DNA from 3 places in the Kitasatospora herbaricolor genome. Region 2 is predicted to be linked to each of the others. Evidence: riboswitches for the same ligand, from Rfam matches in the RefSeq annotation. Region 2 holds a riboswitch; each other region holds the start of a gene.
What was found. A riboswitch is a leader RNA that binds a small molecule or an ion and turns the genes downstream of it on or off. The one in region 2 is predicted to bind cyclic di-AMP.
Positions count from the first base shown of each region.

Region 1 (9,298 bases), 410 kb from region 2:
GGTCGCCACGAAGCGGATCCGCTCCGGAGCGACCCCGTAGGAGCTGATCACCTCGGCGTACTCGCGGCAGGCCGCGAAGGTCCGCTCCAGCGCCTCGGGGGCGAGCCGGCCGGTCCGGTCGACGCCCTGGCCGAGCCGGTTGATGACCATCCGGCGGTCGAGGTCGGTGATCGCACCGGTCTCCGGGTCGAGGTCGGCGACCAGCAGGCGGATCGAGTTGGTGCCGCAGTCGATCGCGGCCACCCTGGTGGTGGTCATGCGCCCTCCTCCTCGGCCGCGCGCTTCTTCGCGGCGCGCTCGGCCGCCAGCTGCTCCTTGGCGGCGATCACGGCCGCGTGGTCCTCGGCGGTGGCCCGCTGCTCGGCGACCCGGGCGGCGCTCTCGGCCACCTCGGCGGCGGAGACGCACGGGCCCTTGGCCCACCAGTCCTCCAGCATCCCGATCGCCTCGTCGCCGAGCGGGTTGACCCCGGGCCCGGCCGCCAGCGAGTGGCCGACCAGCACGTGCAGGCACTTCACCCGGTCCGGCATGCCGCCGGCGCTGGGGAAGTTCTCCAGCACCTCGATCGCGTCCCGGCGGGCGATGTAGTCCTCGTGCGCCGACCGGTAGGCGGCGGCCAGTTCCGGGTCCTCGGCGAGCCGGGCGGTCTGCTCCTTCATCACGCCGTCCGCCTCCAGGGTGCCGATCAGCGAGGCGGCCTTGGGGCAGGTCAGGTAGTAGAGGGTGGGGAACGGCGTGCCGTCCGCGAGGCGGGGGGCCGTCTCCACGACGTCCGGGTTGCCGCAGGGGCAGCGGTGGGCGACGCCGCGCAGGCCGCGCGGAACCCGTCCGAGCTGGGCGGCGATCGCGGCGACGTCGGAGTCCGCGACGGCCGCACCGGGGGTGGCGGCGGAGGCGGAGGGGGTGTTCTCAGTGGTCATGGGGAGAGCTGTCTCTAGCGGGGGCAGGGGCGGGGGCGGCGGCCGGGGCCGCGGGCGGGGCCAGGGCGGCCGTGTCGGCGGCGTCCACGGAGTCCCAGACGCTCGCGTACCAGGGCTTGGCGGCTTTCGCCGGGCCGGCTGCGCCGGCCGAGGAGGAGGACTTGGTGGCGCCGGCGGCCGGGTCCACGGAGATGAACGGGGTCTCCCCCGGCATCGCGTAGTGCAGCCGGGCCCGGGCCTGCGCCTTGACGAACTCCGGGTCCTGCCAGCGGGCCTTCTCCCGGCGGAGCTGCTCGACCTGCTGCCGGGCGTGCTCGGCCCGGGCGCGCTGGGCGGAGATCTCCGAGCGCTGGGAGATGAACTGGCGGGTGGGGTAGGCGAGGATCGCCACCAGGGAGCAGAGCACCAGGACGAGCACGGTCGCCCGGCTCGTGAATCGCGGGCGCGCCGCGAAGCCCGGAATCTTCCAGCCTGCCATCTCCCGTTACCCCTCCTGGTCGCGCCGGTGCCCCGGCCCCCACCCTACGGGGTGAGAGCCGGGGCACCGGTGCAGCGGCTGTGTGTCCGCCCCCGTGCTCCGGGGGCGTCTCCCGCCGAGGGCGTCGGCCCTCGTGGCGGGATCAGGCCTCGTACTTGTAGCGCGGGAAGGCGCCCCGGCCGGCGTACTCGGCGGCGTCGTCGAGGATCTCCTCGATGCGCAGCAGCTGGTTGTACTTGGCGACGCGCTCGGAGCGGGCCGGGGCGCCGGTCTTGATCTGGCCGCAGTTGGTGGCGACGGCGAGGTCGGCGATGGTGACGTCCTCGGTCTCGCCGGAGCGGTGCGACATCATGCAGCGGTAGCCGTTGCGCTGGGCCAGCTCGACGGCGTCCAGGGTCTCGGTGAGCGAGCCGATCTGGTTGACCTTCACCAGCAGCGCGTTGGCGGTGCCGGTCTCGATGCCCTTGGCGAGGCGGACCGGGTTGGTGACGAACAGGTCGTCGCCGACCAGCTGGACCTTGTCGCCGAGCTTGACGGTCATGGCCTTCCAGCCGTCCCAGTCCTGCTCGTCCAGCGGGTCCTCGATGGAGACCAGCGGGTACGAGGCGACCAGGTCGGCGTAGTAGTCGATGAGCTCGGCCGAGGTGAGGCCCTTGCCCTCGAACTGGTAGGCGCCGTCCTTGAAGAACTCGGAGGCGGCGACGTCCAGCGCCAGCGCGACGTCCTTGCCGGGCACGTAGCCGGCCTTCTTGATGGCCTCGACGATGAGGTCGAGCGCCTCGCGGTTGCTGTCCAGGTTCGGGGCGAAGCCGCCCTCGTCGCCCAGACCGGTGGAGAGGCCGCGCTCCTTCAGCACGCCCTTGAGCGTGTGGTAGACCTCGACGCCCCAGCGGACGGCCTCGGAGAAGGACTCCGCGCCGATCGGAGCGATCATGAACTCCTGGATGTCGACGTTGGAGTCCGCGTGCGAGCCGCCGTTGAGGATGTTCATCATCGGGACGGGCAGGACGTGCGCGTTGGGACCGCCGAGGTAGCGGAACAGCGGCAGGTCCGAGGCCTCGGAGGCGGCGTGCGCCACGGCGAGCGAGACGCCGAGGATGGCGTTGGCGCCGAGCGAGGACTTGTCCGGGGTGGCGTCCAGGTCGAGCATGGCCTGGTCGATCAGGCGCTGCTCGGTGGCGTCGTAGCCGACGAGCTCCGGGCCGATCTGCTCGATGACGGCCAGGACGGCCTTCTCCACGCCCTTGCCGAAGTAGCGGTTCTTGTCGCCGTCGCGCAGTTCGAGCGCCTCGAAGGCACCGGTGGAGGCGCCGGACGGGACAGCGGCACGGCCGGTGCTGCCGTCGTCGAGGCCGACCTCGACCTCGACCGTGGGGTTGCCACGCGAGTCGAGAATCTCACGGGCTACGACGACATCAATGGACGGCACGAGGCATCTCCTAGCGGAAGCAGGTATCCGCGGACCGTTGTGGAGTCCGGCGGACGATTGCGGAGTCGTTACGACCAGAGCCTAACCGCACGGGCTCTCCCGGCCACGTCGACCTCGGTCCCGTCTCAGCGTGTGGCCCGGCTACCCGCCGGTAGTTCACCTGGATGCCCCACGGGATGCACCCGGAGCGGGGCGAAAGGGGGCGAAGGGGGCCGTACCGGACGGCACGGCCCCGCGCGCCGTGCTCAGCCGAGGTTCAGGACCTGGCCCGGCAGGATGAGGTCCGGGTCGCCGCCCACCACGGTGCGGTTGCCGTCGTACAGCGCGCCCCAGCCGCCGGCCACGCCCTGGCTGCCGGCGATCCCGCCGAGGGTGTCGCCGGGCTGGACGGTGTAGGCCCGGCCGGTCGTCGCGGCGGCGGGGGTGACCGGCGCGGCGGGAGCGGCCTCGGCCGCGGGGGCGGCCGCGGCGGCGGTACGGGCCTGCGGCGTGTCGTCGTCGGCGTGGCGGTCGTAGACGTCCTGGTGGCTCGTCCAGTGCCAGCCGCCGTCCACCTGGTACCAGAAGACCTTGTTGGCCGCGTCCCAGCCGGTGCGGCCGGAGAAGTCCGGGTCCTGGGCCTCGCCGCGGCCGGACGGGGAGCCCTGGCCGTCCGTCGAGACCTTCGCCCGGGTGGCCCGGGCCGGCTTCGACTGCGCCGGCTTGGCGGGCTTGGCGGCGGGAGCGGGCTGCACGCTCCGGGTGCCGGCGTCCTGCGAGGCGCTCTGCGTGGTGGCGTCGGCGGTGTCGACCTGGGCGGAGGCGCCGCCCTTCGTCAGGCCGGCCTTGACCGAGCAGACCGGCCAGGCACCCGGGCCCTGCGAGGAGAGGACCTTCTCCGCGACGGCGATCTGCTGGCCCTTGCTGGCCTTGTGCGCCTGCGGGGCGTACTGGCCGCCGCCGTAGGCCTTCCAGGTGCTCTGGCTGAACTGGAGTCCGCCGTAGTACCCGTTGCCGGTGTTGATGCTCCAGTTCCCGCCGCTCTCGCACTGGGCGACCTTGTCCCAGACGGACACGGGGGCCGCGTGGGCGCCGGTGGCGGCGAGGAGCGGCATCGCGAGTCCGACCCCGGCGACGCCCGCCACGGCGATCGCCTTCTCGGCCTGGGTACGACGACGGTGACGACCGTTACCAACGAACAGCATGGACATGTCCCTCTCCGCACGCCTGCGAGGTGAGCTGTCGGGTTCGGACCGGGAGGTGGCCCGGCCGCCTCGGGCGGAATCCTTCTTCCACCTGATGCGGCTTCACCCCAAGCCGTGGGGAACGGCAGAAAATCCTGGGTCCCCCGCCCCTGCCCAAGGGTCTGGTCGGTTTCCCGGACGCGCGGCGGGCAGGACTCGGCGTTCCGCGCACGGGTGTTCGCAGCTGCGAACACCAGGGAGAGTAGACAGATCCTCACATCAATCACAAGCTCATATCGCATACATCACACGGAAATTACGACAGTCGGCGGATCGTTCACAAACCACGCCCATTTGTCCGTATTGATGCGTGTTCTGAGCGTCCGTGAGCGATCCTGTCCGACACGCCGTCAGCGTTTCCCGGCCGGTCAGAGCGCCTTCGCCGGAGTGAATTCGACCGGGAGTTCACGAAGCCCACGCATGATCAGCCCACCACGCCAGCGAAGTTCCTCCGGTTCCGCCGCAAGCCGCAGATCAGGCAGCCGGGTGAGCAGCGTGGCCAGCGCGGCCTGGCCTTCCAGCCGGGCCAGCGGTGCGCCGATGCAGTAGTGGATCCCGTGGCCGAAACCGAGATGCGGATTGTCCTTCCGGGCGATGTCGAGGGTGTTCTCGTCCGCGAAACGCGCCGGATCGCGGTCCGCCGCCGCCAGCACCACCAGCACCGGGTCGCCGACCGGGATGTCCACCCCGCCGATCGTCAGCGGGTGGGTCGCGAACCGCCAGGTGGCCAGCTCCACCGGACCGTCGTAGCGCAGCAGTTCCTCCACCGCCGTGGCCAGCAGCCCGGTCTCCCCCGCCGCCACCGAGTCCTGCAGCAGGGCCCGCTGCCCGGGGTGGCGCAGCAGGGCGTACAGGCCGTTGCCGATCAGGTTGACCGTGGTCTCGAAGCCCGCGAACAGCAGGATGAAGGCCATCGCGGCGGCCTCGTTCTCGGTGAGGTGCTCACCGTGGTCACTGGCCCGGATCAGCCCGGAGATCAGGTCGTCGCCCAGGTCGGCCCGCTTGCGGTGGATCAGCTCCAGCAGGTAGGAGCGCATCCGCTTCACCGCGCGGGCCACCCCGCCGCGCGGACCGCCGCCGTGCCGGATCATCATGCCCGCCCAGTCGCGGAAGTCGTCCTGGTCCTGCGGCGGGACGCCGAGCAGGTCGCAGATCGCGTAGATGGGGAGCGGGAAGGCGAACTCGTGGATCAGGTCGGCCGAGCCGCGCCCGGCGAAGGAGTCGATCAGCCGGTCGGTCAGCTGCTGCACCCGCGGCTCGAACTCCGCCACCCGGCGCGGCGTGAACGCCTTCGACACCAGCCGCCGCAGCCTGGTGTGGTCCGGCGGGTCGATGTTCAGCAGGTGCGTCATCAGGTCGGCGCTGCGCTCGCCCGGGATCCCCACCCGCCCGGTGCGGTGCGCCTGCTCGCTGTGGTGCGCCGGGTTCTTCGAGAGCCGGCCGTCGGCCAGCGCCTGCCGGGCGTCCGCGTACCGGGTGACCAGCCAGGCGTCCACCCCGCTCGGCAGCGTGGTGCGGTGCACCGGGGAGTGCTCGCGCAGCCACGCGTACGCGGGGTAGGGGTCGGCGGCGAACTCCCACGTGAAGAGGGGAGGCTGGGCGGGGTTCGGCTGATCCGGCATGTCCTGACCGTATCCGGTGGCCGGCAGGCGTGAGCCTGGTCACCTGATGGGTAATCCCTGTTGCGGAGGGTCGTGACGTGCCTAGGATCCTCCGACATGTCTTTGGTGGGCGCCGGTGCGGTGTCGCCCACAGGGAGGAGCGCACCCATGCGGGTAGCCGGGGCAGTGGTGGTCATCGCGGTACTGGACGGCGGTTCGGGCGCCGACCTGGCCCGCCGGTTCACGGCCGCCGGCGCCGCCGGGGTGCTCATCGCCGACCAGCACCCCAACCGGGCCGAGGACCTCGCCGCCGAACTCGACCGCCCGGGCTGCCCGGTGGTCGGGGTGTGCGGCGACATCCACCGCCCCAGCGACGTGGCCGCCCTGGTCGACACCGCGGAGAAGCACCTCGGCCCGATCGACCTGTTCTGCGTGGCCGGGCCCGACGGCGAGCGGATCGTCTCGCTGGCCGAGCTGCCCGACCACCTCGACCGGCTCGCCGAACTGCTCGCCCTCGTCGGCGAGGCGATCAGCGAGGTCATCCCGCCGCAGCGCCGGGCCGCGGACGACCAGGCGCTCACCGGCACCGCCGCGGGCACCGAGCGCGGCTGAGGCCGGCCCCGCCCCATCCCGACCGGCCGCACCGCGTGCGGCCGGCTACCCGCGCCCGTGCCGCCGCGCGCCGGGGCCGCCGGTGTCAGTCCGCCCGGTTCAGTCCGTCAGGCCCTCCGCCGCCCGGACCTCCCGGCGGTAGCCGCGGGCACTCGCCCGGAGCGCCGCGTCCACGTCCACGCCGGCGTCGTGCGCCCGCTGCGCCACCGCGAGCAGCAGCCGGCCCGCCGACTCCGCGGTCAGCTCCGCCGGCAGCTCGTACGGGGCGTCCGGCACGGCGGTGAAGCCCGCACGCCGCACCCGGGAGACCAGCTTCGCCGCGTACGCCAGCGCCGGCAGGCCGGCCGGCACGCCGTCCAGGACGGACTCGCGCTGCTTCTCGGCCGCCTTCAGCTGCTCCCAGTTCGCCTCGACCGCGGCCGTCCCCTCCGCCTCGACGTCGCCGAAGACGTGCGGGTGGCGGTACATCAGCTTCTCGACGATGTCGCCCGCCACGTCGTCGATCGAGAACGGGTCCTCGGGGTGCTCCTCGGCGATCCGGGAGTGGAAGAACACCTGCAGCAGGACGTCCCCCAGCTCCTCGCGGAGCGTCTCGCGGTCACCCTCCTCGATCGCCTCGACCAGCTCGAAGGCCTCCTCCACCAGATACTTCACCAGGGAGGCGTGGGTCTGCTCGGCGTCCCACGGGCAGCCGCCGGGCGACCGCAGCCGGTCCATCACCGAGGCCAGGTCGAGCAGCCGCGCGCCGGGCAGGTCGTACGACCCGGGCAGCAGCTCGATCTCGGGCACCGCCCCGGCCTCCTCGACCGCGAGGCGGGCGAGGGCGTCCGTCAGGCCCGGGTCGCCGTCCGGGCTGCCCAGCCAGACGGTGACCCGCTCGGACCCGGCGGACAGCCGGCGGGCCAGCGCCGGGGCGGTGCCGCGCTCGACGATCTCCACCTGGACCCCCGCCTGCCGGACGGCCGCCAGCTGCGGGTGCTCCGGGTCCGCCGCCAGCACCAGGTCCGCGCCGCGCAGGGCCTCCCAGGCCGGCCAGGACATCAGACCGGGGGCGACCCGGTGGGTGGTGGTGAGCAGGATCAGCTTCGGGGCTGCCGTAGACGTGGTCACCCTCCGAACCTACCGGTCCGCGGGCGGGCCCCGGGCACCGCCGCCGAGCGGTGGACGGCGGGCGCCCCGGGCCCGGCGGGCGGCGGCCTCGGCGGGTCGGCGGGTCAAGGGTCGGCGGGTCGGCGGGTCGGGCTCAGCGGTCGGGCCGGTCCGGTGCGAGGACGACCCGCTGCGCGTCCCAGCTGCCGTACCGGGGATTGACCCGGACGTGCAGGGCGGCCGCCGCCTCGGCCAGTGCCCGCCGGACCTCGGTGTCCCCGGCCTCCGTCCCGGCGTCCTGCCCCCGGGCCGCCGCCAGCCGGCGGATGCCCACCTGCTGCAGGTAGTACCGGTCGACCTCGACCGCGGGGACGCCCCGGGCGGCCAGCAGCTGTTCGAGCCGAGCCGAGCCGCCCGCCCAGACCTCGTCCGCGGCGCGGGCCGCAGCCGCCTCGCCGGCGCCGACGCTCAGCCCGCGGTCGGCCAGCGCCCGGGACACCAGGGCGTCCAGCACCAGCTGGGTGACCGCCCGGCGCGCCAGCCCCTCCGCCCCCGCGTCGGCGTCCCCCGGCGAGGCCGCGGTGACCGTGCGCAGCTCGGCCACCCGCTCCTGCACCGCCGTGAGGCTTATCCGCTCGCCGTCCAGCACCGCCGCGGCGCCCGCCTGCACGGGCCCGCCGCAGGAGCAGAGCAGCAGCGCGCCGAGGCCGGCCGCGAGCACGGGCAGCGCCCGGGCGGCGGGGGCGAGCGCGCGACGGACGGTGGCCAGGCGGTTCATGGCGGGAGCCTCCCCAGAGGGTGCGGCGGGGTGCGGACGGGCCCGGACCGGCGGTGCTGACCGACCGTGCGGGCGGAGCGGGCGGAGCGCGTACGGTCGGCGCGGCTTCGGCGCGCGGGCCTCCGGGCGGGAGCGCTCGGCGCGCACGGCGGCCGCTCGCGCACCTGGGCGCGCGTCGGCGTACCCGCGCGGGGCGGATGCGCCCGGAGCGCCGGGCGTGCCCCGAGCGTAGGTCGACCGGTGCCCGCCGTCGGGGACCGTGCTCCGAACGGGCGAACCCGGCCCGTCGCGGGTCCGGCCGGTCAGCGCCCGGTCGCGTACGGGTTGCCGGGGGCCGGCGTGGGCCAACCCGCCGAGCGGGGGTCGAAGGCCGGCGGGGTCGCCGGCGGCTGGCCGGGGGCGGGCACCCGGCCGGGGGCGACATCCAGCAGCACCGCCGGCGGGTTCCCCGTCCGGCGGTGCTGCTGGAGCTGGTCGAGGCTCTGCCGCAGGCGTCGGACGTCCGGGTGGTGCGGGCCGAGCAGCCGTTCGCGGTCGAGCAGCAGCTGGAGCAGCCACTGCCAGGCGCTCTCCGGGTCGCCGGCGGCGGCGAGCAGCAGTCCGATCCGCTCGCGCAGGTCGTGCACCCGCTCGGGAGCGGAATCGAGGCCGGCGTCCAGCCGGGCCGAGTGGGCCGCGAGCAGTGCCTGGTACTCGGCCAGCGCCCGCGCCGGCTCGCCGAGCTGTTCCAGGCAGTCGGCCGCCCGGTACCGGTGGTCCAGGCCCTGCGGCCCGTGCGGCCCGCCCTCGGCGGTGCCGGCCAGCAGCAGGTACTCGGGCAGCGCGTCCCGGAACCGGCGTTCCTGCAGCAGGGTCCGGGCGTAGATGGTCCGGATGGTGTGGACCAGCGGCGCGCCGTCGCCGTGCTCGGCGCGGGCCCGCGGCAGCAGCCGGGCGGCCAGGTCGATGACCTCGGCGTGGCGCTTCGCAGCGACCAGGTCGGACAGGTCCGCGCAGGCCGCGGCGAGGTCGCCGACAGCCGGGGGCTGCGCCACCGGGCCGTGCGCGGCCTGCGGCCACGACTGCGGGCCGGCCGGCGAGGGGTGCGCGCCCCGGGCGGGGTCGCCGGGCAACGCCGTCATCATCAGCGGCCGCGGCTTCGTGCGTCCCGGTGAGGCGGCGCCGGGCC
Region 1 is NZ_JAUSVA010000002.1:5,482,953-5,492,250, reverse strand. It holds gene J2S46_RS24400 (Ppx/GppA phosphatase family protein) at 1-258, opposite strand, end outside; partial or broken gene J2S46_RS24395 (DUF501 domain-containing protein) at 255-913, opposite strand; gene J2S46_RS24390 (FtsB family cell division protein) at 910-1,398, opposite strand; gene eno (phosphopyruvate hydratase) at 1,541-2,827, opposite strand; gene J2S46_RS24380 (LysM peptidoglycan-binding domain-containing protein) at 3,073-4,017, opposite strand; cyclic di-AMP (ydaO/yuaA leader) riboswitch at 4,017-4,189, opposite strand; gene J2S46_RS24375 (cytochrome P450 family protein) at 4,419-5,672, opposite strand; gene J2S46_RS24370 (SDR family NAD(P)-dependent oxidoreductase) at 5,820-6,263, shown strand; gene J2S46_RS24365 (nucleoside triphosphate pyrophosphohydrolase) at 6,363-7,373, opposite strand; gene J2S46_RS24360 (SurA N-terminal domain-containing protein) at 7,507-8,130, opposite strand; gene J2S46_RS24355 (serine/threonine-protein kinase) at 8,433-9,298, opposite strand, start outside.
Region 1: another riboswitch for cyclic di-AMP. It lies ahead of J2S46_RS24380 (LysM peptidoglycan-binding domain-containing protein); the one in region 2 lies ahead of J2S46_RS22570 (M23 family metallopeptidase).

Region 2 (9,298 bases):
GATCTTCACCGCGCCCCGTACCGAGGACGGCAGGTAGTCGGGCTCGGGGCCGGACGGCTCAGCGGAGTTGGCGGAGGCCAACGAGCACCTCTTCCAGGAGGGTTGCGGGCAGGCGTTCGGCCTGCGGGGCGGGCGGGAGGACCTGGACGGCGCCGAGGTCCCAGAGGTCGCCGACCAGGACCTTGACCACGGCGAGCGGCAGGGCCAGGTGGGCGGCGACCTCGGCGACGGAGAGCAGGCGCCGGCAGAGCGTCAGGATCCTCCGGTGCTCGCGGTTCAGGGCCCCGTCGGGCAGTTCCGGGCAGTCCGGCGAGACACTCAGCAGGCTCTCCAGGGCCAGGCTCTCCCGGCTCGGCCGGCTGCGGCCGCCGGTGATGACGTACGGCCGGACGGGGTTGCTCACCGCTGGATCCCCGCCACCTGGTCCACCCGGGGCGGGCTGGTGAGGTGGGTGCCGATCCGCTCGACCAGGACCTGCATCTGGAAGGCCACCAGGCCGGCGTCCACGGCCTCGCCGGTCACCACCGCCAGGTGGGCGCCCGCGCCGGCCGCGACGACGAACAGGTAGCCGCCGCCGTACTCGACGACGATCTGCCGGGTGGAGCTGTCGCGCCCGCCGAAGCCCTGCGCGACACCCCGGGCCAGCGACTGCAGCCCGGAGCAGGCGGCGGCCAGGCGCTCGGCGTCCTCACGGGCGATGTCGGCGGTGCGGCCGATCTCCAGGCCGTCGTTGGACACCACGACGGCGTGCTGGACCTCGGGGACGGTGATGATGTCGGCGAGCAGCCAGCCGAGGTCAGGATTGGTGGTCATCGGATTCTCCGGAGCGCTGGGGAGGGCGGGGGGAGGCCTGCTGGTGAGAGTGGGGGGAGGCCGGCCGGGGGTCCGGGCGGGCGGCGGTGCGGCCGGTGGCGGTGCCGGCCTGGAAGCGTGCCATGAAGCTCTGTGCCTGGTGGGCCGAGCGGGCGGGCGCCGGTGCGGGCTCGGCGGGCCGGGGGGCCTCGGCGGAGCGGTCGCGCCGGTGGCTGCGACGCGGCAGCGGCGGCGGGGTGGTGCCGCGGGTGCGGTCCTCCTCCGCCGGTCGGGCGGAGGGGAGCCGGTCGGGCACGGCCGGCCCGTCCCGTTCCGGGTCGGCGGGTGCTCCCGCGGCCGGTACGGTCGGCGGCAGCGGCTCGGTGAGCAGGGCGTTCGGCAGCAGCACCACCACCCGCACGCCGCCGTAGGGGGACGGCGCCGAGCTGAGGGTGACCCGGAACCCGTACTGCTCGGCCAGCCGGCCGACCGCCGCGAGGCCCAACTGCGGTACCTCGCCCAGCCGGGAGACCTCCAGCGTGCTGCCGCCGGAGAGTACGGCGGCGGCCTTGGCGACGGCGTGGTCCGCCATCCCCACGCCGCCGTCGTCGATCTCGACCACGGCGCCGTTGTGGACCGGCATCAGGGTGACGAACACCTGGGTGCTGGGCGGTGAGTAGCGGGTGGCGTTGTCCAGCAGCTCGGCGACGGCGTGGATCAGCGCCTCGGCGGCGGCGCCGATCACGGCGGTCTCCAGCCTGCTGCGCACGATCACCCGCTGGAACGGCAGGATGCGCGACTGGGCGCCGCGCACCACGTCCTCCAGTGGCACGGGCTCGGGCCAGTGCCGGCCGGCCCGCGCCCCGCAGAGTACGGCCAGGGTCTGCGCCAGCCGGGCCTGCTGGGCGGCGGCGTGGTCGGCCTTGAGCAGGCCGTCGAGCAGTTCGGGGTCGTGGTGGGTGCGTTCCATCTCGTCCAGCAGGGCCTGCTGGTCGTGGGCCATCACCAGGATCCGCCGGGCGACGCTGAGGAAGGCCCGCTGGGTGGAGGAGTTGAGTTCCTGCTCGCGCTGCACGGCGGCGGCCTCGCCGCCGCGGTGCTCGCGTTCGTCGGTCAGCTGCCGGCGCAGCTCGTCGAGTTCGTGCTGCTGCGCGGTGAGCCGGCGACGCTGGGTGCGGGTCACCGCCCGGTACCGCGCGACGGCGAGCAGCGAGAGGGCGGCCAGCACGCCGATCGCGGTCGCGCACCACTGAGTCATCGTCACGCGGCGAAGTCTAGGGCGGCGATCATACGACGATGTGAACAGATCCCCGGTCAACTGTGCGAACCGGCCGGGCCGGTCGCTCCGGCCGGCCGCCGACGTGCCGCCCGGCCTGCGGATCCGCCCGCCCGGGCCGCCCCGCCGGGGCCCCGTCCCAGTGGGTCAGGCGCCGGTCGAGGCCGTCCGGTGCAGCAGCAGCAGGGCCACGTCGTCCGGGCGGGAGCGACGCTCGGTCACGTTGAGGGTCAGCAGGTCGGCGAGCCGCTCCAGCTCCGGGCCCACCGCCCCCCGGACCGGTCCGGTCCTGGCGGCCCAGAGCTCCAGCCCGCCGAGCATCCGGTGCACCGACTCGTCGTAGTCCTCCTCGCGGTCCTCGACCAGGCCGTCCGTGTAGACCAGCAGCGATTCGCCGACGGCGAGGTTGTCCACGGTCAGCCGGTACGGCGCGCCCGGGTCCACCCCGAGCGGCGGACCGCCGGGCAGGTCCAGCTCGACGGCCTTCGCGCCGGTGATCCGGACCGGCGCCGGGTGCCCCGCGCGGGCCGCGCTCAGCGTGCCGTCGGCCGGGTCGAGGGTGAGGTAGAGGCAGGTCGCGAAGAGCTCGGTGTCCAGCTCGGCGAGCAGCCGGCTGGTCCTGGCCAGGGTCGCGGCCGGGTCGTGGCCGTCGGTGGCGTAGGCGCGCAGGCCGCTGCGCAGCTGGCCCATCACGGCGGTGGCCTCGGCGTTGTGGCCCTGGACGTCCCCGATCACCAGCCCGACCTTGCCGTCCGGCAGCCGGATCAGGTCGTACCAGTCGCCGCCGATCTGCATGCCCTCGGTGCTGGGCAGGTAGCGGGCGGCGGCGGTGATGCCGGGGATGGCCGGCAGGGTCCGGGGCAGCATCGCGCGCTGCAGCTCGGTGGCCCGGTGGTGGTGGGTGTCGTACAGCCGGGCGCGCTCCAGGGACTGCGCGAGGATCCCGGCGAAGGCCGAGTACAGGGTGCGGTCGTCGCGGCTGAAGGCGCGTTCGGTGGCGAAGGTGATCAGGCAGGAGCCGACCTGTCGCCCGGAGGCGATCAGCGGCAGCACCGCCCAGGAGGGCGGGGTCAGCGGGCCGCCGGCGCCGTCCCGGGTGCCGCCGCCGCGGCCGGGCTCGCTGAACAGCGGGGTGGAGCGGGCCAGCGAGTGCTGCATGACGCCCTCGGAGAGGTCGGCCAGCCGGTTCAGCTCGGTGCGCCGCGGGCCGCCGTACACGGTGTGCGAGACGGGCAGCAGCCGGCCCTCGTCGACCAGGTCGAGGACCAGGCTGGCGGCGCCGAGCGCCGGGCCGGCCACGTCGGTGACGGCGGTGGTGACGTCCCGGACGGTGATCGCGCGGGAGAGGGTGCGGGTCAGCGCGAGCAGCAGCGCGGAGCGGGCGCCGACCGCTGGGGATTCCGGGCCGGCGTCGGGCGGCCGGTCCTCGGGGGCGCCGGTGCGGTCGCGGTCGACCAGCAGTCCGGCTATCCGGACCGGCCGGCCGTGGATGTCGAGCATCACCTCGCCGCTCTCCCGGATCCGGGTGACGCCGCCGCCGCGGCGCAGCACCCGGTAGGCGAGCCGGTAGGGGCCGCCGCCGGCCAGCGCGTCGGCGAGGCCGGCCTGGACGTCGGGCAGGTCCTCGGGGTGGACGATCCGGGACAGGTCGGGGGCCTCGGCGGACCGGTTCCCGGGCGGCGGCGGAAGGCCGACCACCCGGTAGGCCTGGGCGTCCCAGAAGGTCTCGCCGGTGACCAGGTCCCGTTCGAAGGCGCCGGCGCCGGCCGCGTGGACGGCGAGCGAGAGCAGCGGGTGGGCCAGCGGCGCGGGGTCGCCGCCGGCGGGGTCGTGGGTGCGGACGCCCTTGGGCGCGCGGGTGCTCGCGTGCACGTGGTCGAGCAGGTGGGAGAGCCGGTGGGCGCAGGCCTCGCCGATCGTCTCCAGCACGTCCAGGTCGCGGCGCGGGACGGTGCCGCGGTGGGCCAGGGCGAGGGCGAGGACGCCGATCGGCCGTTCGTCGACGATCATCGGCAGGGTGACCAGGGCGACCATCCCGGTGCCCATGCCGGAGTTGCGGTTGGGGTAGTCGATGCTGGTGCGTTCGGGGCTGAGCAGGTAGGGGCGGCGCAGCCGCAGCGCCATCGCGGCGGGCAGGTCGCCGGCCGGGTCGACGGTGCCGTAGCGCTCGTGGGCCCACTCCGGCAGGCCGTGCGAGGCGGTCAGCCGGAGCATTCCGGCGGAGTCGAGCAGGTAGATCGCGTTGCCCTCGCCGGTGATCCAGGCGGGGCCCTCGGCCAGGATGGTGCCGAGCAGTTCCGCGGCGCCGGAGCAGTTCAGCAATAACCGCACGCAGCGCATCGGGCTGCGGGCGACGGGGCCGGTGAGCGGGCTGCGGCTCTCGTCCTCGGAGGGGGGGAGCCACGGGGAGGTCAGGTCCATCGGGCTACCCGGCCTTTCCGTTCCGCAGGGGGGTGACGCCGTTAGGGCGAACGTAATTTCTTCATCCTATTTGCTGAACTCGCGAAAGGGGGTCCAAGACGCCGGACCATGACCAGCGGCCACCGGCACCGGCGGCCGGCACGGCTGCCTTCCCCGGGGGCCGACGGCCGGCACCGACCGCCTGTGTGATCGGTCCGGTGACAGAGTCCGTTTGCTTCCGTTCGGGTGCCTGATGGCGCCGTCGGCGCGGCGAACGGGGCCCGGGGGGTGGCGGTCGGCTCCCGGGGGCGTCCGCGCGGGTGGTCAGGCGGCCGGCCAGGCCCGCAGCCCGCTGGTGAGGACCCCGATCAGCCGGTCCTGGGTGACGGCCAGGTCCTCGGAGCGCTGGAAGGAGCCGGCGATCGACAGCGAGGCGAAGCCGTGCGCGACCGAGCGCACGGTACGGGCCGCGTGGATCACCTCGGGGCCCTGCAGCCCGTAGTCGCGCAGCACGGCGACCAGCACCTCGACCAGCTCGGCGGCGGCCCTGGTCAGCTCGTCGTCGGGCTGCGGGGCCTGCGGCAGGGCGTTGTAGCGGTTGGGGTGCTCGACGGCGTACGCGTGGTAGCCGCGCAGCACCGCCTCCACCGCGTCGTCCCCGCCGCGGCCGACCGCCGACTTGGCCAGCCGGGTGGCCAGTTCCTCGGTCACCCGGACGGCGATCAGCCGGCGCAGCTCGGTCAGGCCGCCGGGGACGTGCTTGTACAGGGACGGCGTGGCGACCCCGGCCCGGGCGGCGACGGCGGCCAGGGTGAGGGCTTCCGGGCCCTGGTCGTCGATCAGGCCGAGCGCGTGGGCGACGACGGCGTCCGGGGTCAGTCCGGCGCGTGGCATGGGGGCCTCCAGTGGGGTGGTGCGGCACCGGGGGTGCGGTGCGGTGGGGGGAAGGCGGCCCGCGCGCGGTGGCCGGGCGCGGGGCGGCTCAGCCCTGGGTGTCGGCGGTGCTGGGCCGGGACTCGGTGAGCGAGGCCAGGAAGGGCACCAGTGCGTCGGCGGTGGCCTGCGGGAACTCCGCCATCGGGTAGTGGCCGGCGCCCTCGATCATCACCTTGCGGGCGTTCAGCGCGGCGGCCTGGCGGTCGGCGACCACCTCGGGCTTGGGGAAGTCGGGGTCCTTGCTGCCCATCACGACCAGCGCGGGGCAGGTCACCGCGGCCGACCAGCCGACCGGCGCGGAGTCGCCGCGGACGTAGCCGCGGGTGGCGGTCTTCCGCCCCGGGGTGCGCAGCGAGGCGACCAGCTCGGCGCGGTACTCGGCGAAGTCGGCCGGCTTGGCGGTGGGGAAGGCCAGCTTCTGGTACATGCCCCAGAAGGCGGGGAACTGGATCACGGCCGTGCCGAGCACCTTGACCAGGCCGCGCTGGAAGGCGGTCGGCGGCAGGTTCTCGACGAAGGCGTCCAGCAGGGCGATCCCGGCGACCCGGTCGGGGGCGTCCCCGGCGACCTTGACCACGCTGGCGCCGGTGTAGGAGCTGCCGACCAGGACGGCGCGCTCGATCCCGAGGTGGTCCAGCAGGGCCAGGGCGTCCTGGGCGATGGCGGCGGGGGTGTAGTCGTCCCACTCGATCGAGGACTCGCCGAAGCCGCGGATGTCCATGGTGATCACCCGGTGGCCGGCCCCGGCCAGCAGCGGGTGCAGGTGGCGGTAGGCGGAGCGGGAGTCGAGCATGCCGGGGATCAGGAGGACCGGTGCGCCGCTGCCGTGCTCGGTGTCGTCGAAGGCGATCCGCCCGCCGGGGACGTCGAGGTAACGGGTCGCGAGAGGAGTGGTGGACATCGCGGGCCTCCTTGGCCTGTGGGCCGTGCCGTCGGCGAGATGCCGATAGCCATAAAGCTAAGGCTAATAGCCTTAGCTGTCAAGGAGGCTTCCGGTGTCCGTCCCGCCCGGCCCGCGGCCGGCCGCCGCCGGCCGCGCCGGGCCCGTCCCGCCGCCGGGGTGCGGCGCTCCCCGCGCCGGTCCGGCCGGGCGTCAGATGCCCTCCACCTTGAAGGGGTCGTGCTCGGCCAGCAGCTTCTCCAGTCGGGCCTGGTCGACCCGGGTGACGATCTCGGTGCTCTCCTGGCGGTCGCGGATCACCTTGGCCAGGGTGAACGAGGAGGTCACCGTGTACAGCAGGCCGATGCCCAGGAAGGCCCTGGTCCATGCGCCTACCGGCAGGTAGGCGATGCCGACGGCCAGGGCGCCGCCGGAGATCGCGAAGGACAGCACGGCCTGGACGTAGTACGCCGCCGTGGTACGTGACTGCATCGAGGTGCTCATGCGGCCAGGATGGCCAAGCGTCATGTCGCGCACATGAGTACGGGTACTCAGATTCAGGTGCGGTTTGTTGACGCCTGTTCACGATCCGTAGTGCCGCCGGACGGTAACCATGCCAAATCGCCCATTCCGCCCCATGAAAATGTTGACTCTCCCGCCTGGACGGCTTGGAATCAGGGGCTCCTAGGATTAACGTTTGATAACGCAGCGCGGTCGGAAACGCCGTGACCACGGCACCGTGCGCTCGCCTAATCCCGCACGGCCTGCTCCCCGGAGCAGGTCAGGGAGCCGGGGAACCACCGTTCCTTGGGGTGAATCGGCCAGGCCCAGGCCCGGCCGTAGGAGACCTTCCTGCTCCGAACCCGTCAGCTAACCCGGTAGGCGCGAAGGAAGGAAAGGAGCGCGCCTCCGTGGCGTCGTCGCACTCTCCGGCACACCCGTCCGGTTCCACCGGCACCCAGCTGCTCGACCACCCCTGGCCGCCCGCCTACGGCGGCGCGTACGGCGAGGGCCCGGACGAGACCGCGCCGCCGCAGCCGGCCGACAGCAACCGGCACCGGATGCCCCGTCAGACCCGCGGGACCGGCCCCCTGCTCGGCGTCACCGCCGTGGCCGCCACCCTCGGCGCCACCGGATTCGCCTCCGCGACCCCCGCGGCCGCGCCCGCCGTGGTCTCGCCGGACGAGACCACCGTGCTCTCCGCCGACCCCGGCCTGGCCCTTGCCGCCCGCATCCAGCAGCAGGCCGACAGCCAGCGCACCGCCGCCGAGGAGGGCGCCCGCCTGCAGGCCGCCAAGGAGGCCGAGGTCAAGCGCGCCGCCCAGCAGGAGGAGGCCCGCAAGGCCGCCGAGGCCGCCGAGAAGGCCAAGCTCGCCGCGATCCAGCTGCCGGTGCGCGACTACTTCCTCTCCGCCCACTACGGGCAGAGCGCCTCGTACTGGTCGCACCTGCACACCGGCCTCGACTTTGCCGCCTCCACCGGCACCCCGGTGTACTCGGTCGGCTCCGGAACCATCACCTCGGCCGGCTGGTCCGGCTCGTACGGCTACCGGATCATCCAGACCCTGCCCGACGGCACCGAGATCTGGTACTGCCACCTCTCCTCGATCATCAAGGCCTCCGGCAAGGTCGTGCCCGGCCAGCAGATCGGCAAGGTCGGCGCCACCGGCAACGTGACGGGCCCGCACCTGCACCTGGAGGTCCGCCCGGACGGCGGCGCCCCCGTCGACCCGGAGAGCTGGCTGGAGCAGCGCGGCCTCACCCCCTGACGGGCAGCGACGCCGGCCTCGCCCCCTGCCGGGCGGCGCCGAGCCCTGACGGACCGTCCCGGTCCCGGCCGACGCCGGGACCGGCGGGCCGTCACTGCCCCGGGCGGTCCGCCTCCGGCTCCTCGGCCGGCCCCTCGCCGGCCCACTGCTCCTCGCCGGTCCACTCCTCCCCCGCGGCCCACTGGTCCTCCGCGGCCCACTGGTCCTGGCCGTCCGCGCCGTCCTCGCCCGCGGGATCCTGCGGCAGCTGCGCCAGGTAGGCCTCGATCTCCTCCGGTCCCGGCTCCGGCGCCAGATCGGGGTACTCCTCCACCAGCAGCCGGGGCAGCCCCGGCACCGTCCACTCGCCGAACAGCCGCATCGCCTCCACGGCCGCCGCCGCCTCGAAGGACTCGAAGTCCCCGGCGAGCTCCCGCGGCATCGGCCGGCCCAGCGCGTTCAGCTCGGCCAGGTTCCGGTAGCTGCGCTCCATCAGCCCGTTCTCCAGCAGCATCCGGGCGCCGTCGGTGGCCATCCCGACCGACATCAGCCGGGTGGGGCCCCAGCCGCCGTCGCCGTCCACCCGGTCCAGCGCGCCGGCGTCCTCCAGCCCCTCGTACGCCGCGAGCCGCTCCTCCGGCGCCAGCTCGCGGAACGCGTCCAGCCAGGCCCGGACCGCCGCCGGGTCGTCCGGCGGCACGCCGTCCGCGCGCAGCAGCAGGGTGTACAGCCGGGGCCAGGTCACCAGGTCCGCGCGGCGCAGCAGGCCGGCCGCCACCTCGCCCTGCCACTCGGCCTCGGCCAGCAGCCGCTCCTGGCGCTTGGCGTTCAGGCGCTTCGCCGCCCGCTGATGGTCGGTCAGCAGCCGCATCGCCGCGCCGTACGCCAGCGGGTCCTCGCCGGGCGCCGGCTGCACGTACAGGTAGAGCCGCTCGTACAGCAGGTGCTCGACGGCGGCCGAGGTCAGCTCGGGCCAGCCGTCGCGGATCCGGCCGCCGCCGAGTTCGAGCAGCGTCAGCACCGCCCGCAGCGGGCCCTCGGCCACCGGCTCGCGGTCCTGGGCCCGCGCCCAGGCGGTCAGCTCGGCGGTCCGGGTACGAGGGGCGAGCCGCAGGTCATCGTCGTTCATGTGACGTACGGTAGCCGCTGTACCGTTGGCGGACATGGTCCCCGTACTGCTCACCGGCCCGCGTCTGGTCATCCGCGAGTTCCACCACACCCCCGGCGACATCGACGCGTTGCACGCCGTCTTCGGCGATCCCGAGA
Region 2 is NZ_JAUSVA010000002.1:5,068,661-5,077,958, forward strand. It holds gene J2S46_RS22530 (GTP-binding protein) at 1-81, opposite strand, end outside; gene J2S46_RS22535 (DUF742 domain-containing protein) at 59-403, opposite strand; gene J2S46_RS22540 (roadblock/LC7 domain-containing protein) at 400-813, opposite strand; gene J2S46_RS22545 (sensor histidine kinase) at 797-2,050, opposite strand; gene J2S46_RS22550 (SpoIIE family protein phosphatase) at 2,216-4,489, opposite strand; gene J2S46_RS22555 (TetR/AcrR family transcriptional regulator) at 4,793-5,362, opposite strand; gene J2S46_RS22560 (alpha/beta fold hydrolase) at 5,451-6,305, opposite strand; gene J2S46_RS22565 (YiaA/YiaB family inner membrane protein) at 6,498-6,788, opposite strand; cyclic di-AMP (ydaO/yuaA leader) riboswitch at 7,021-7,183, shown strand; gene J2S46_RS22570 (M23 family metallopeptidase) at 7,196-8,053, shown strand; gene J2S46_RS22575 (hypothetical protein) at 8,145-9,161, opposite strand; gene J2S46_RS22580 (GNAT family N-acetyltransferase) at 9,196-9,298, shown strand, end outside.

Region 3 (9,298 bases), 2.4 Mb from region 2:
GGACCAGATGACCCACCTTCAGGCGGGCCTGGCCGAGGTGGCGGGCGAGCAGTACCGCACCGGCGGCATCGACCCGTCCGTCCAGCTGATGCTCGCCTCGGACCCGTCCGGCTACCTCCAGCAGGCGACCAGCGTCCAGCAGGCGACCTCCAGCCAGGCCGAGGCGCTCAAGGGCCTGCAGGACCAGCAGCGCCGCCTCGACCAGCAGAAGATTGAGGCCGCGGCCATCCTGTCCTCGCTGGACGAGACCACCAAGGACCTGAACCAGGCCAAGGCGGACGTCAACCAGAAGCTGAAGGAGGCGCAGGCGCTGCTGAACACGCTCAGCGCCGCCGACCGCGCCTCGGTGGTCCAGGGCGACGGCCGCGCCTCGCGCGACTCCGTCCGCGTCGACCTCGGCACTCTGCCGCAGGCCGCCGGCTACGCCGGTGTCGCCGTGGCCAAGGCGATGAGCAAGCAGGGCGCCCCCTACGTCTGGGGCGCCACCGGGCCGAGCACCTTCGACTGCTCGGGCCTGATGGTGTGGGCGTACGGCCAGGCCGGTGTCTCGCTGCCGCGCACCTCGCAGTCCCAGGGCAACGTCGGCGTGCGGGTGCCCTCGCTGGCCGAGGCCCAGCCGGGCGACCTGGTCGTCTACGGCTCGGACCGCCACCACGTCGGGATGTACATCGGCAACGGGCTGGTGGTGCACGCGCCGCACACCGGCGACGTGGTCAAGGTGATGAAGGCCGACGCCATGCCGATCAACACGATCCGCCGGGTCTGACGCACCGCGAGGCGCGGGCCGGGCGCGGTTCGCGCCCGGCCCCCTCGCCGTCCGGGCCGGCCGGCCCGGACCCCGGGAGCGGGGTGCGCCTGACGCGTCCGGGCGCGGCGAGCGTCGGACCGCCGGGGCGGGCGGTGCCGGAGGGAACCCGGGGGCGGGTGAGAACCTGCCGGGGTAGCGACAACGGGCCCATTTCGGACATTTGTTGATTGTTCGCCATCTCCGACATGCCCGGGCGCCCCGAAATCCTCCTGTGATCTGGGACACGCCCCCCGAGGGCCTCTGGCGACCACATGATGAAAAACCATCAGCCCAGGGTGGACGGACGATCACATCTGGTCACAATCACAATCGAACTTGGGTGGAGTTCCAACTTTTTTCCTACAACGATTTGAACGGATCACGGTTTCGTTACTAGGGTCGTGCCTCGAACCACCGCACAGTCGATCACCCAGCCTGGGTGGCGGCGGGGGTTACCGCCGAGTCCGAGAAGCAGCACGGGCAGTCAACTGCCCGACGGGGAAGTCCCTACGGGGACGCTGTGGAACGGAGCCGGGGAACCACGTTCCTCGGGGTGAATCGGCGCCAGGTCGGCCGGTCGTCGTGAGACGCCGGGCCGGTGAGGCGTCGTAGGGCATCTCTTCCAGCCCGAACCCGTCAGCTCACCCGGTAGGCGGACGTAGGAAGAAGGAGCCCGCCTTCGTGGCGTCCCATCGTCGTCCCAAGCCCGCCGGTCGTGCCCGCGTATCGATCATGACCGCTGCTGCCGCCGCCGCCGTGGCCCTGTCCGCCCAGGCCGGCGCCCACGCCGACCCGGTGCAGACCAAGGACCAGGTCAAGGAGCAGGTCGACCAGCTCAACGAGCAGGCCGAGGTCGCCACCGAGGCCTACAACGGTGCGCAGGCCAAGCAGCAGGAACTGCAGAAGCAGGTCGGCGAGATCCAGGACCGGGTGGCGCGCCAGCAGGCCCAGGTGACCGACCTTCAGGGCGGCCTCGCCGAGATCGCGGCGGAGCAGTACCGCAACGGCGGCATCTCGCCGACCGTCCAGCTGATGCTCTCCACCAGCCCGGACAACTTCCTCAGCCAGGCCGGTTCCGTCAACCAGGCCGGCGATTCGCAGAGCAACGCCCTCAAGGAGCTCCAGGCCCAGCAGCGCAAGCTGGACCAGGACAAGTCCGAGGCGCAGAGCAAGCTCGCCGAGCTGGACACCACCACCCAGCAGCTCAAGGCCAGCAAGGACGAGGTCCAGGGCAAGCTCGCCAAGGCGCAGCAGCTGCTCAACACGCTGACCGAGCAGGAGCGTGAGGCGCTGAAGGCCGCCGAGGCCAAGGCCGCCGCGGACGCCAAGGCGAAGGCGGACGCCGCCAAGGCGCAGACCGATCGCGCCTCCCGCGACACCGCCCGCAGCCCGCTCAGCAGCGGCTCCACCGCGGCCGCCACCCCGGCGCCCTCGAACGTCCCGGCCAGCGGCCGGGCCGCCGCCGCCATCGCCGCGGCGGAGAGCAAGCTCGGTGCCCCGTACGTCTACGGCGCCACCGGCCCGAACTCCTTCGACTGCTCGGGCTTCACCGGCTGGGCCTACGCCCAGGCCAACGTGTCGCTGCCGCGCACCTCGCAGGCGCAGGCCTCGGCCGGCAAGCGGATCGGCACCAACATCGCCGACGCGCAGCCCGGCGACCTCATCATCTACTACGGCGGCATGTCCCACGTGGGCCTCTACGTGGGCGGCGGCCAGATCATCCACGCCCCGCACACGGGTGCGAACGTCCGCTACGAGTCCGCGACCGTGATGCCGATCTCGGCCATCGTCCGGATCTGACGCGGCCCGCGCCGCAGCTTCGCCGGCTCCTTCCGCAGGCCCGGCCCCCGGTTCGTCCGGGGGCCGGGCCTGCGGCGTTCCGGCCGCCCGAGCTGATGTCCGATTGGGGGTCAAATATTCGGGTTGGGAGGGGTTTGGACTCGGCCGCGAGGACTCGCTAACGTCTGCCCCCGGACCTCCGCTCGGACGGTCGCCCACTCCGGGCGGCGGCGGTGGCCCGGCCGCAGGAATGGAGCCGCGCCGCATGGCGATGCACCGCCGTCACCCACTGCCAGGTGTGCACACGCTCGTCCGCGCGCTGGTGCTCACCGCCGCCGCCGGCACCGCGCTGGGTGTGGCGGCCGGCGGCAGCGCCTTCGCCGCTCCCGGCGCGCCTGACGGCCCGCCGGACCGCACGGACGTCAAGGCCCAGGTCGACCAGATCTACGACGAGGCCGAGCAGGCCTCCGAGAAGTACAACGCGGCCCTGGAGCACCAGCGCCGGCTGCAGGGCGAGACCGGCGCCCTCCAGCAGCAGGTGGCGGTCGGCCAGGACGAGCTCAACCGGCTGCACGGCGAGCTCGCCACCGTCGCCGGGGCCCAGTACCGGGCCGGCGGGATCGCCCCGACCGCCCAGCTGATGCTCGCCTCCGACCCCGAGGGCTACCTGTCCCGGGCCCGCAGCCTGGACCAGGTCGCCGAGCGGCAGAGCGAGACCCTGCGCGAGGTGGCCGAGCGCCAGCGACGGCTGGACCAGCGCCGTAGCGAGGCCACCGCCAAGCTCGCCGAACTGGAGGAGGCCCGGCACGCCCTGGCGGACAGCAAGGAGCAGATCCAGCAGCGCCTGACCAAGGCCCAGCGGCTGCTGAACAGCCTCGGCGTGACCGGCCGGGCCCGGCTGGCCGCCCAGGACGCCCGGGACGCCGAGCAGCGTGCCACCCGCGGTACCGACCGGCTCGACCTCGGCACCGCCCCGCCCGCCTCCGACCGGGCCGCCGCCGCGCTGGCCGCCGCCGTCACCCGGATCGGCTCGCCGTACGTGTTCGGGGCGAGCGGGCCCGGCGCGTTCGACTGTTCGGGTCTGATGTACTGGAGCTGGCGGCAGGCCGGCGTGAGCCTGCCGCGGACCTCGCAGGGCCAGGCACGCGCGGGACAGCGGGTCGCCCTGGCCGACGCACGACCGGGAGACCTGGTGATCTTCTACGGGGACAGGCACCACGTCGGGATGTACGCCGGCGGTGGCGTCGTCGTGCACGCCCCCTACCCCGGCGCCCGGGTCCGCTACGAGAGCGTCAACGCGATGCCGGTGACCGAGGTGGTCCGGCTCTGAGCCCTCCCCGGCCGCTGCAGGCGGACCTCGCCCGCGACCTGCCCCGGGCCGACGCCGGGGTGGGTCGCACCGTGCTGTCCCGGCGCGGCGCCCTGCTGCTGGCCGCCGGCGGCTTGGCCCAGCTCTCGCTGCCGCCCGCGACCGCCGCCCGCCCCGCCGCGGGGCGGGGCCCCGGGGCCGCCGGGCTGTCGGCGCTGCTCGCCGCCCGCGCCTACGCGGTGCGCACCCACGACGCGGCGGCCGCCGCCGCGGGCAGCACCGTCGCCGGCCGCCCGGCCCTCGCGGAACTGCTGGCCAGGACCGCCGCCGTACCGCTGGCCGGGCTGGCCTACCGGGTGACCTCGGCCGGCGCGCCCGACGCCGCCGGCCGGGTGGACGTACGGGCCGAGCTGGCGGTCCGGATCGCCGGCTACGACGACTACCCCGCGCTGTTCCCCCGGCGGCTGGAGCTGGCCCGGGAGGGCGGCGGCTGGCGGGTCGGTCGGGAGGAGCCGGACGGCGGCGCCGCGCCGCTCTGGGACCTGGGCGGGGTGGAGGCCGCCGCCGGCGCGCACTGCCTGGTGCTGGCCACGGCCGGGGGCGGCGTCCGGCCGGCCGCGCTGGTGGAGGTCGCCGACCGGGCCGTGCCGGCGGTCAGCGCGGTCTGGGGCGGGGACTGGGCCGGCCGGCTGCTGCTGGAGCTGCCGGCCGGGCAGGAGCAGTTCGCCCGGCTGCTGGACGTCCCGCCGGCCGACTGGGCGGACATGGCGGCCGTCACCACCGCCGCCGCGGGCGCCCCCTCGCACACCCCGGCCGACCGCGTCCTGGTGAACCCCGAGGCGTACGCCAGGCTGAGCGACCTGGGCCGGCAGGTCGTCACCACCCACGAGGCCACCCATGTCGCCACCCGGGCCGACACCAGGCCCTGGACCCCGCTCTGGCTCTCCGAGGGCGCCGCCGACTGGACCGGCTACCTGGGCACCGGCCGCACCACCCGGCAGATCGCCCCCGAACTCGCCCGCGACGTGGCCGCCGGGCGGGTGCCGGCCGCGTTGCCCGCCGACGCGGACTTCACGGCCGGCGCCGCGGGCATCGCCCAGGCGTACGAGCTGTCCTGGCTGGCCTGCGACCTGATCGCCACCCGGTACGGGCCGCAGCGCCTGGTCGCCCTCTACCGGGCGGTGGCCGAGGCGGGGCCCGGTGCCGGCCGGGAGGCGCAGCTCGACCGGGTGCTGCGGGCGGAGCTGGGCACCGGCCTGGCCGACTTCACGGCGCGCTGGAGCGAGGAGATACGCACCCGGCTCTCCGGCACCGGCTGAGGCCGCGCGGCCACCGGCGCGGCGAAGCGCCACGGGCGGGCACCGGGCCCGCGCCCGGGGGCCGGCGACTCAGCGCTCGGCGCCGGCGTGCGGACGGTCGATGCCGTCCAGCAGGTCCTGCTCGTAGGCGATGCCCGGGCGGACGGGGTAGGCCGGGTTGGCGGCCGGCTCCGGCGGGGCGGGGAGCACCACCGTGGCGGCCAGGGCGGCCGGGGCCCGGCTGGAGCGCCACAGGCGCACGCAGGACAGCACGGCGGCGGCCAGCAGCAGCAGGTTGCGCAGCCCCAGGACGACGACGCCCCAGGTGTGGCTGGCGGTGACCTGGCCGAACAGCAGCGGGAACTCCAGCATGGTCAGCGGGGTGGCGAGCAGGACCAGCACCGCCACCGGGCGCTGGCTGGTCGCGCGGACGCTCAGGCAGACCGCGGCCACGCCCACCAGCCAGACCATGTACTGCGGGCTGATCACCCGGCTGGTCACGGTGAACACCAGCAGCGCGGCGAGCGCCGCGTCGTACGTGGTGGCGGCGGTGCGGCGCTTCGCGGTGAGCCGCCAGAACAGCAGCCAGGCGAAGCCGGCCAGGGTGCCCGCCACCATCACCTTGGAGATGACGTCCACCCACGGTCCGAGCATCTCGGTCGAGCCGTAGTTCATCTTCACCTGGCCGTCCCAGGTGCCGGCCATCCGCGCGATGTGCAGCGGCATCGCGCCCAGCGACTCCACCTCGATGCCGCGGTCCTTCTGGAACTTCAGGAACTCGAAGGCGCCGTTCATGCCGGCCGCCAGCAGGAAGCCGAGGCTGCCGGCGGTGGCCGCCGCCGAGGTCCAGGAGCGCCGGGTGCGCCGGCCGGACGGCGTGCCGATCAGGGCCAGCAGCGGCCAGACCTTGATGATGCCGCCGAGCCCCAGCAGCAGCCCGCCGATCGCCGGGCGCCGCAGCAGGGCCAGCAGCCCGGCCACGGCCAGCGCGGTGACCAGCAGGTCGTAACGGTTGTAGATCATCGGGCCGAGCAGCGGCACCCCGGCCACCCAGACCCAGGCGCCGCTGTAGCTGCGGCCGGCGCGTACGCCCGCGCGCATCAGCAAGCCCATCGACAGGGCGTCCACCACGCCGCAGATCACCCAGAAGGAGACCAGGTAGGACCAGGGCAGCAGACCGGGGAGCATGATCACCAGGGCGGCCCCGGGCGGGTACTGCCAGGTCACGTCGTCCAGCGGGAAGGTCCCGGTCTGCAGCACGCCGTACCAGCCGTGGTAGATCACCGAGACGTCCGCGGTGATGTCCCCGCCGAGCCTGAGCACGCCGGTGACCATCATCAGCAGCAGCGTCCGGGAGGCCAGCCAGCCCGCGCCGAGGGCCCACAGGGCGCCGCCGGCCGGTCGCGGCCGGCCGGGGGGAGGGAGGACGGCCGGCGCGGGGAGGACGGCGGGCGCATCCTCGGCGCCGGTGCCGTCGGCGCTGCCGGATCTGCCGGGCGTACCGGCCGGGGCCAACTCCACTGCGCTCCCTCGTTCGTCTCGCGTTCGTCTCCAAGTCCCGCCGCGGGCGTCGTGCGACGCCGGGGGCACCTGCGGCCGGCGCTGGAACCAGCCGGCCGGGGCTCACCTGTACCTAGGACGGACCCGGGGGGGAAACGGTTGCCGTACGTCGTTCCGTTCCCGGCGGGTCGTGGTGGTGACCTATCGTACGGATCACCGAGCGGTACACCGAGCACCCCCCGACCGAGCGAGCCGTGGCCCGATGCACAAGACCTTGATCGTCACCAACGACTTCCCGCCGAGGCCCGGCGGTATCCAGGCTTTCGTCCACAACATGGCGGTACGTCAGCCCGCCGGAAGCGTGGTGGTGTACGCCTCCACCTGGCGGGACGGCGAGGAGTGCGCCAGGTTCGACGCCGAGCAGCCCTTCCAGGTGATCCGCGACCGGACGAAGGTGATGGTTCCCACACCCCGGGTCACCCGCCGGGCCGCCGAGATCCTCAAGGCGGAGAACTGCGACTCGGTCTGGTTCGGCGCGGCCGCCCCGCTCGGCCTGATGGCGCCCGCGCTGCGCCGGGCCGGCGCCGGACGCCTGCTCGGGATGACCCACGGGCACGAGGCGGCCTGGGCCCAGCTGCCCGGCTCCCGGCAGCTGCTGCGCCGGATCGGCGCCGGCACCGACACCCTGACCTACCTGGGCGAGTACACCCGCTCGCGGATCGCCTCCGCGGTCGGCCCGGAGGCCGCCGCCCGGATGGTCCAGCTGCCGCCGGGCGTGGACGAGCAGACCTTCCACCCGGACTCCGGCGGCGCCGAGCTGCGCCGCGCCCTGGGCCTGGCGGACCGTCCGGTGGTGGTCTGCGTCTCGCGGCTGGTACCGCGCAAGGGGCAGGACACCCTGATCGAGGCGATGCCGCAGATCCTCGCCGACGTGCCGGACGCCGTCCTGCTGATCGTCGGCGACGGCCCCTACCGCGGCGACCTGGAGCGGCTGGCCGACGCCCGGGGCGTCCGCGCCTCGGTGCGGTTCACCGGCGCGGTGCCCTGGTCCGAGCTGCCCGCGCACTACGGCGCCGGGGACGTCTTCGCGATGCCCTGCCGCACCCGGCGCGGCGGGCTGGACGTCGAGGGGCTCGGCATCGTCTACCTGGAGGCCTCGGCGACCGGCCTCCCGGTGGTGGCCGGCGACTCCGGCGGCGCGCCGGACGCGGTGCTGGAGGGCGAGACCGGGTACGTGGTGCCCGGCCGCTCGGCGTCCGACGTGGCGGAGCGGATCGTCCGGCTGCTCCACGACGAGGAACTGCGCCGCCGCCTGGGCGAGGCCGGCCGCCGCTGGGTCGACCGCTCCTGGCGCTGGGACCTGCTGGCCGGCCGGCTGACCTCGCTGCTGGCCTCCTGAGTCCGCGGCGGGCCTGCCGAGAGGTCCGGCCGGCCGTCCGGACCGACGGTGCGGGGAGATCCGGTCCGTTCCGCCGGCCCGCCCCGAACATCCGTCGTTCCCGCCGGAGTATGGACAACGATGCTGGCCGGCGCGACCATTGAGGAAAGGACCGGGACAGTGTCGGGCCGCCGTGGCGGCCGAGGAACCGGACGGTCCTGACTATTCCGTTCCGCTGACGCGTATTCCGCCGAGCCGGAATCCGCCGGCGTTGTTCTGCCCGCGTGAGCCGGCCCGAACGTTGCTGTCGTCGTGACGCCTCCTCACCACGGCGCGAGGAACGTGACGAAAATGCCGGACATGGCGAGCTGTCGGAATTGTGGCGGAACGCTGGCGCCTGAGGACGCCTTCTGCTCCTCCTGCGGGGCCCGGGCCGCCCCCCGGCCCGAACCCCGGCCCGACCTTGGGGCCGACCCCGGGCGCGGTGGCGTCCCGGCGGACACGGCCGGACGGCCGGCGGGCGGGACGGGCCTGGCCCAGGCCGTCCGGGTGGCCCCGGACGAGGAGATCCGGCCGTGGGACGTGCCCCCGGTGCCGGTCGAGGCGCTGGGCTCGGCCGCCGTCTACGCGGAGTACGACTCGCGGAAGCTGACCGTGCTGACCGGTTACCTGGCCGGGGTGATCGGTTTCACCATCGGCCTGCACCGCCTGTACCTGGGAAAGCCGCTGTGGTGGGTGTATTTCTGCCTTTCCGTGCTCGGCGCCGTGGGATCCCTGGTGCTGGTGGGTTTCGTGTTCTTCGGGATCCTGTTCATCTTTCTCGCTTTCGACCTCGCCAGAATGCGCGGCTGGGTCGACGAGAGCAACGCGCGCCTGCGGGCGGAGGTTTTCGGCGAACGGGCGTCGTAGGATTTCCGGCCCGCCGACGTCCGAACAATCGAAATCCGGCCAGGGACAGGTCGTCATGAACGGGAACGGCGAAACGCGCTGCCGGAACGGGCACCCGATCCCGGGCGACCCCACCGGGCCCACCTTCTGCACCGTCTGCGGGGCGGCCGTGCTGACCACCTGCCCCGCCGGGCACGTGGTCAGGGCGGCCGGGTTCTGCGGTGTCTGCGGGCTGGCACTGGGCCCGGCGGAGCCGCCTGCCACCGTCGTCGGTCGCGGGCCGGTCCGGGCGCGGGCGGCGCTCCCCTGGAGCCCCGGTCCGGCGGTCCGGGGTGGCGGCCCGGGTGGCCGCGGGCCCG
Region 3 is NZ_JAUSVA010000002.1:2,651,660-2,660,957, reverse strand. It holds gene J2S46_RS11945 (C40 family peptidase) at 1-766, shown strand, start outside; cyclic di-AMP (ydaO/yuaA leader) riboswitch at 1,294-1,458, shown strand; gene J2S46_RS11940 (C40 family peptidase) at 1,520-2,587, shown strand; gene J2S46_RS11935 (C40 family peptidase) at 2,832-3,896, shown strand; gene J2S46_RS11930 (hypothetical protein) at 3,968-5,194, shown strand; gene J2S46_RS11925 (glycosyltransferase 87 family protein) at 5,264-6,694, opposite strand; gene J2S46_RS11920 (glycosyltransferase family 4 protein) at 6,936-8,072, shown strand; gene J2S46_RS11915 (hypothetical protein) at 8,601-8,960, shown strand; gene J2S46_RS11910 (hypothetical protein) at 9,016-9,298, shown strand, end outside.
Region 3: another riboswitch for cyclic di-AMP. It lies ahead of J2S46_RS11940 (C40 family peptidase); the one in region 2 lies ahead of J2S46_RS22570 (M23 family metallopeptidase).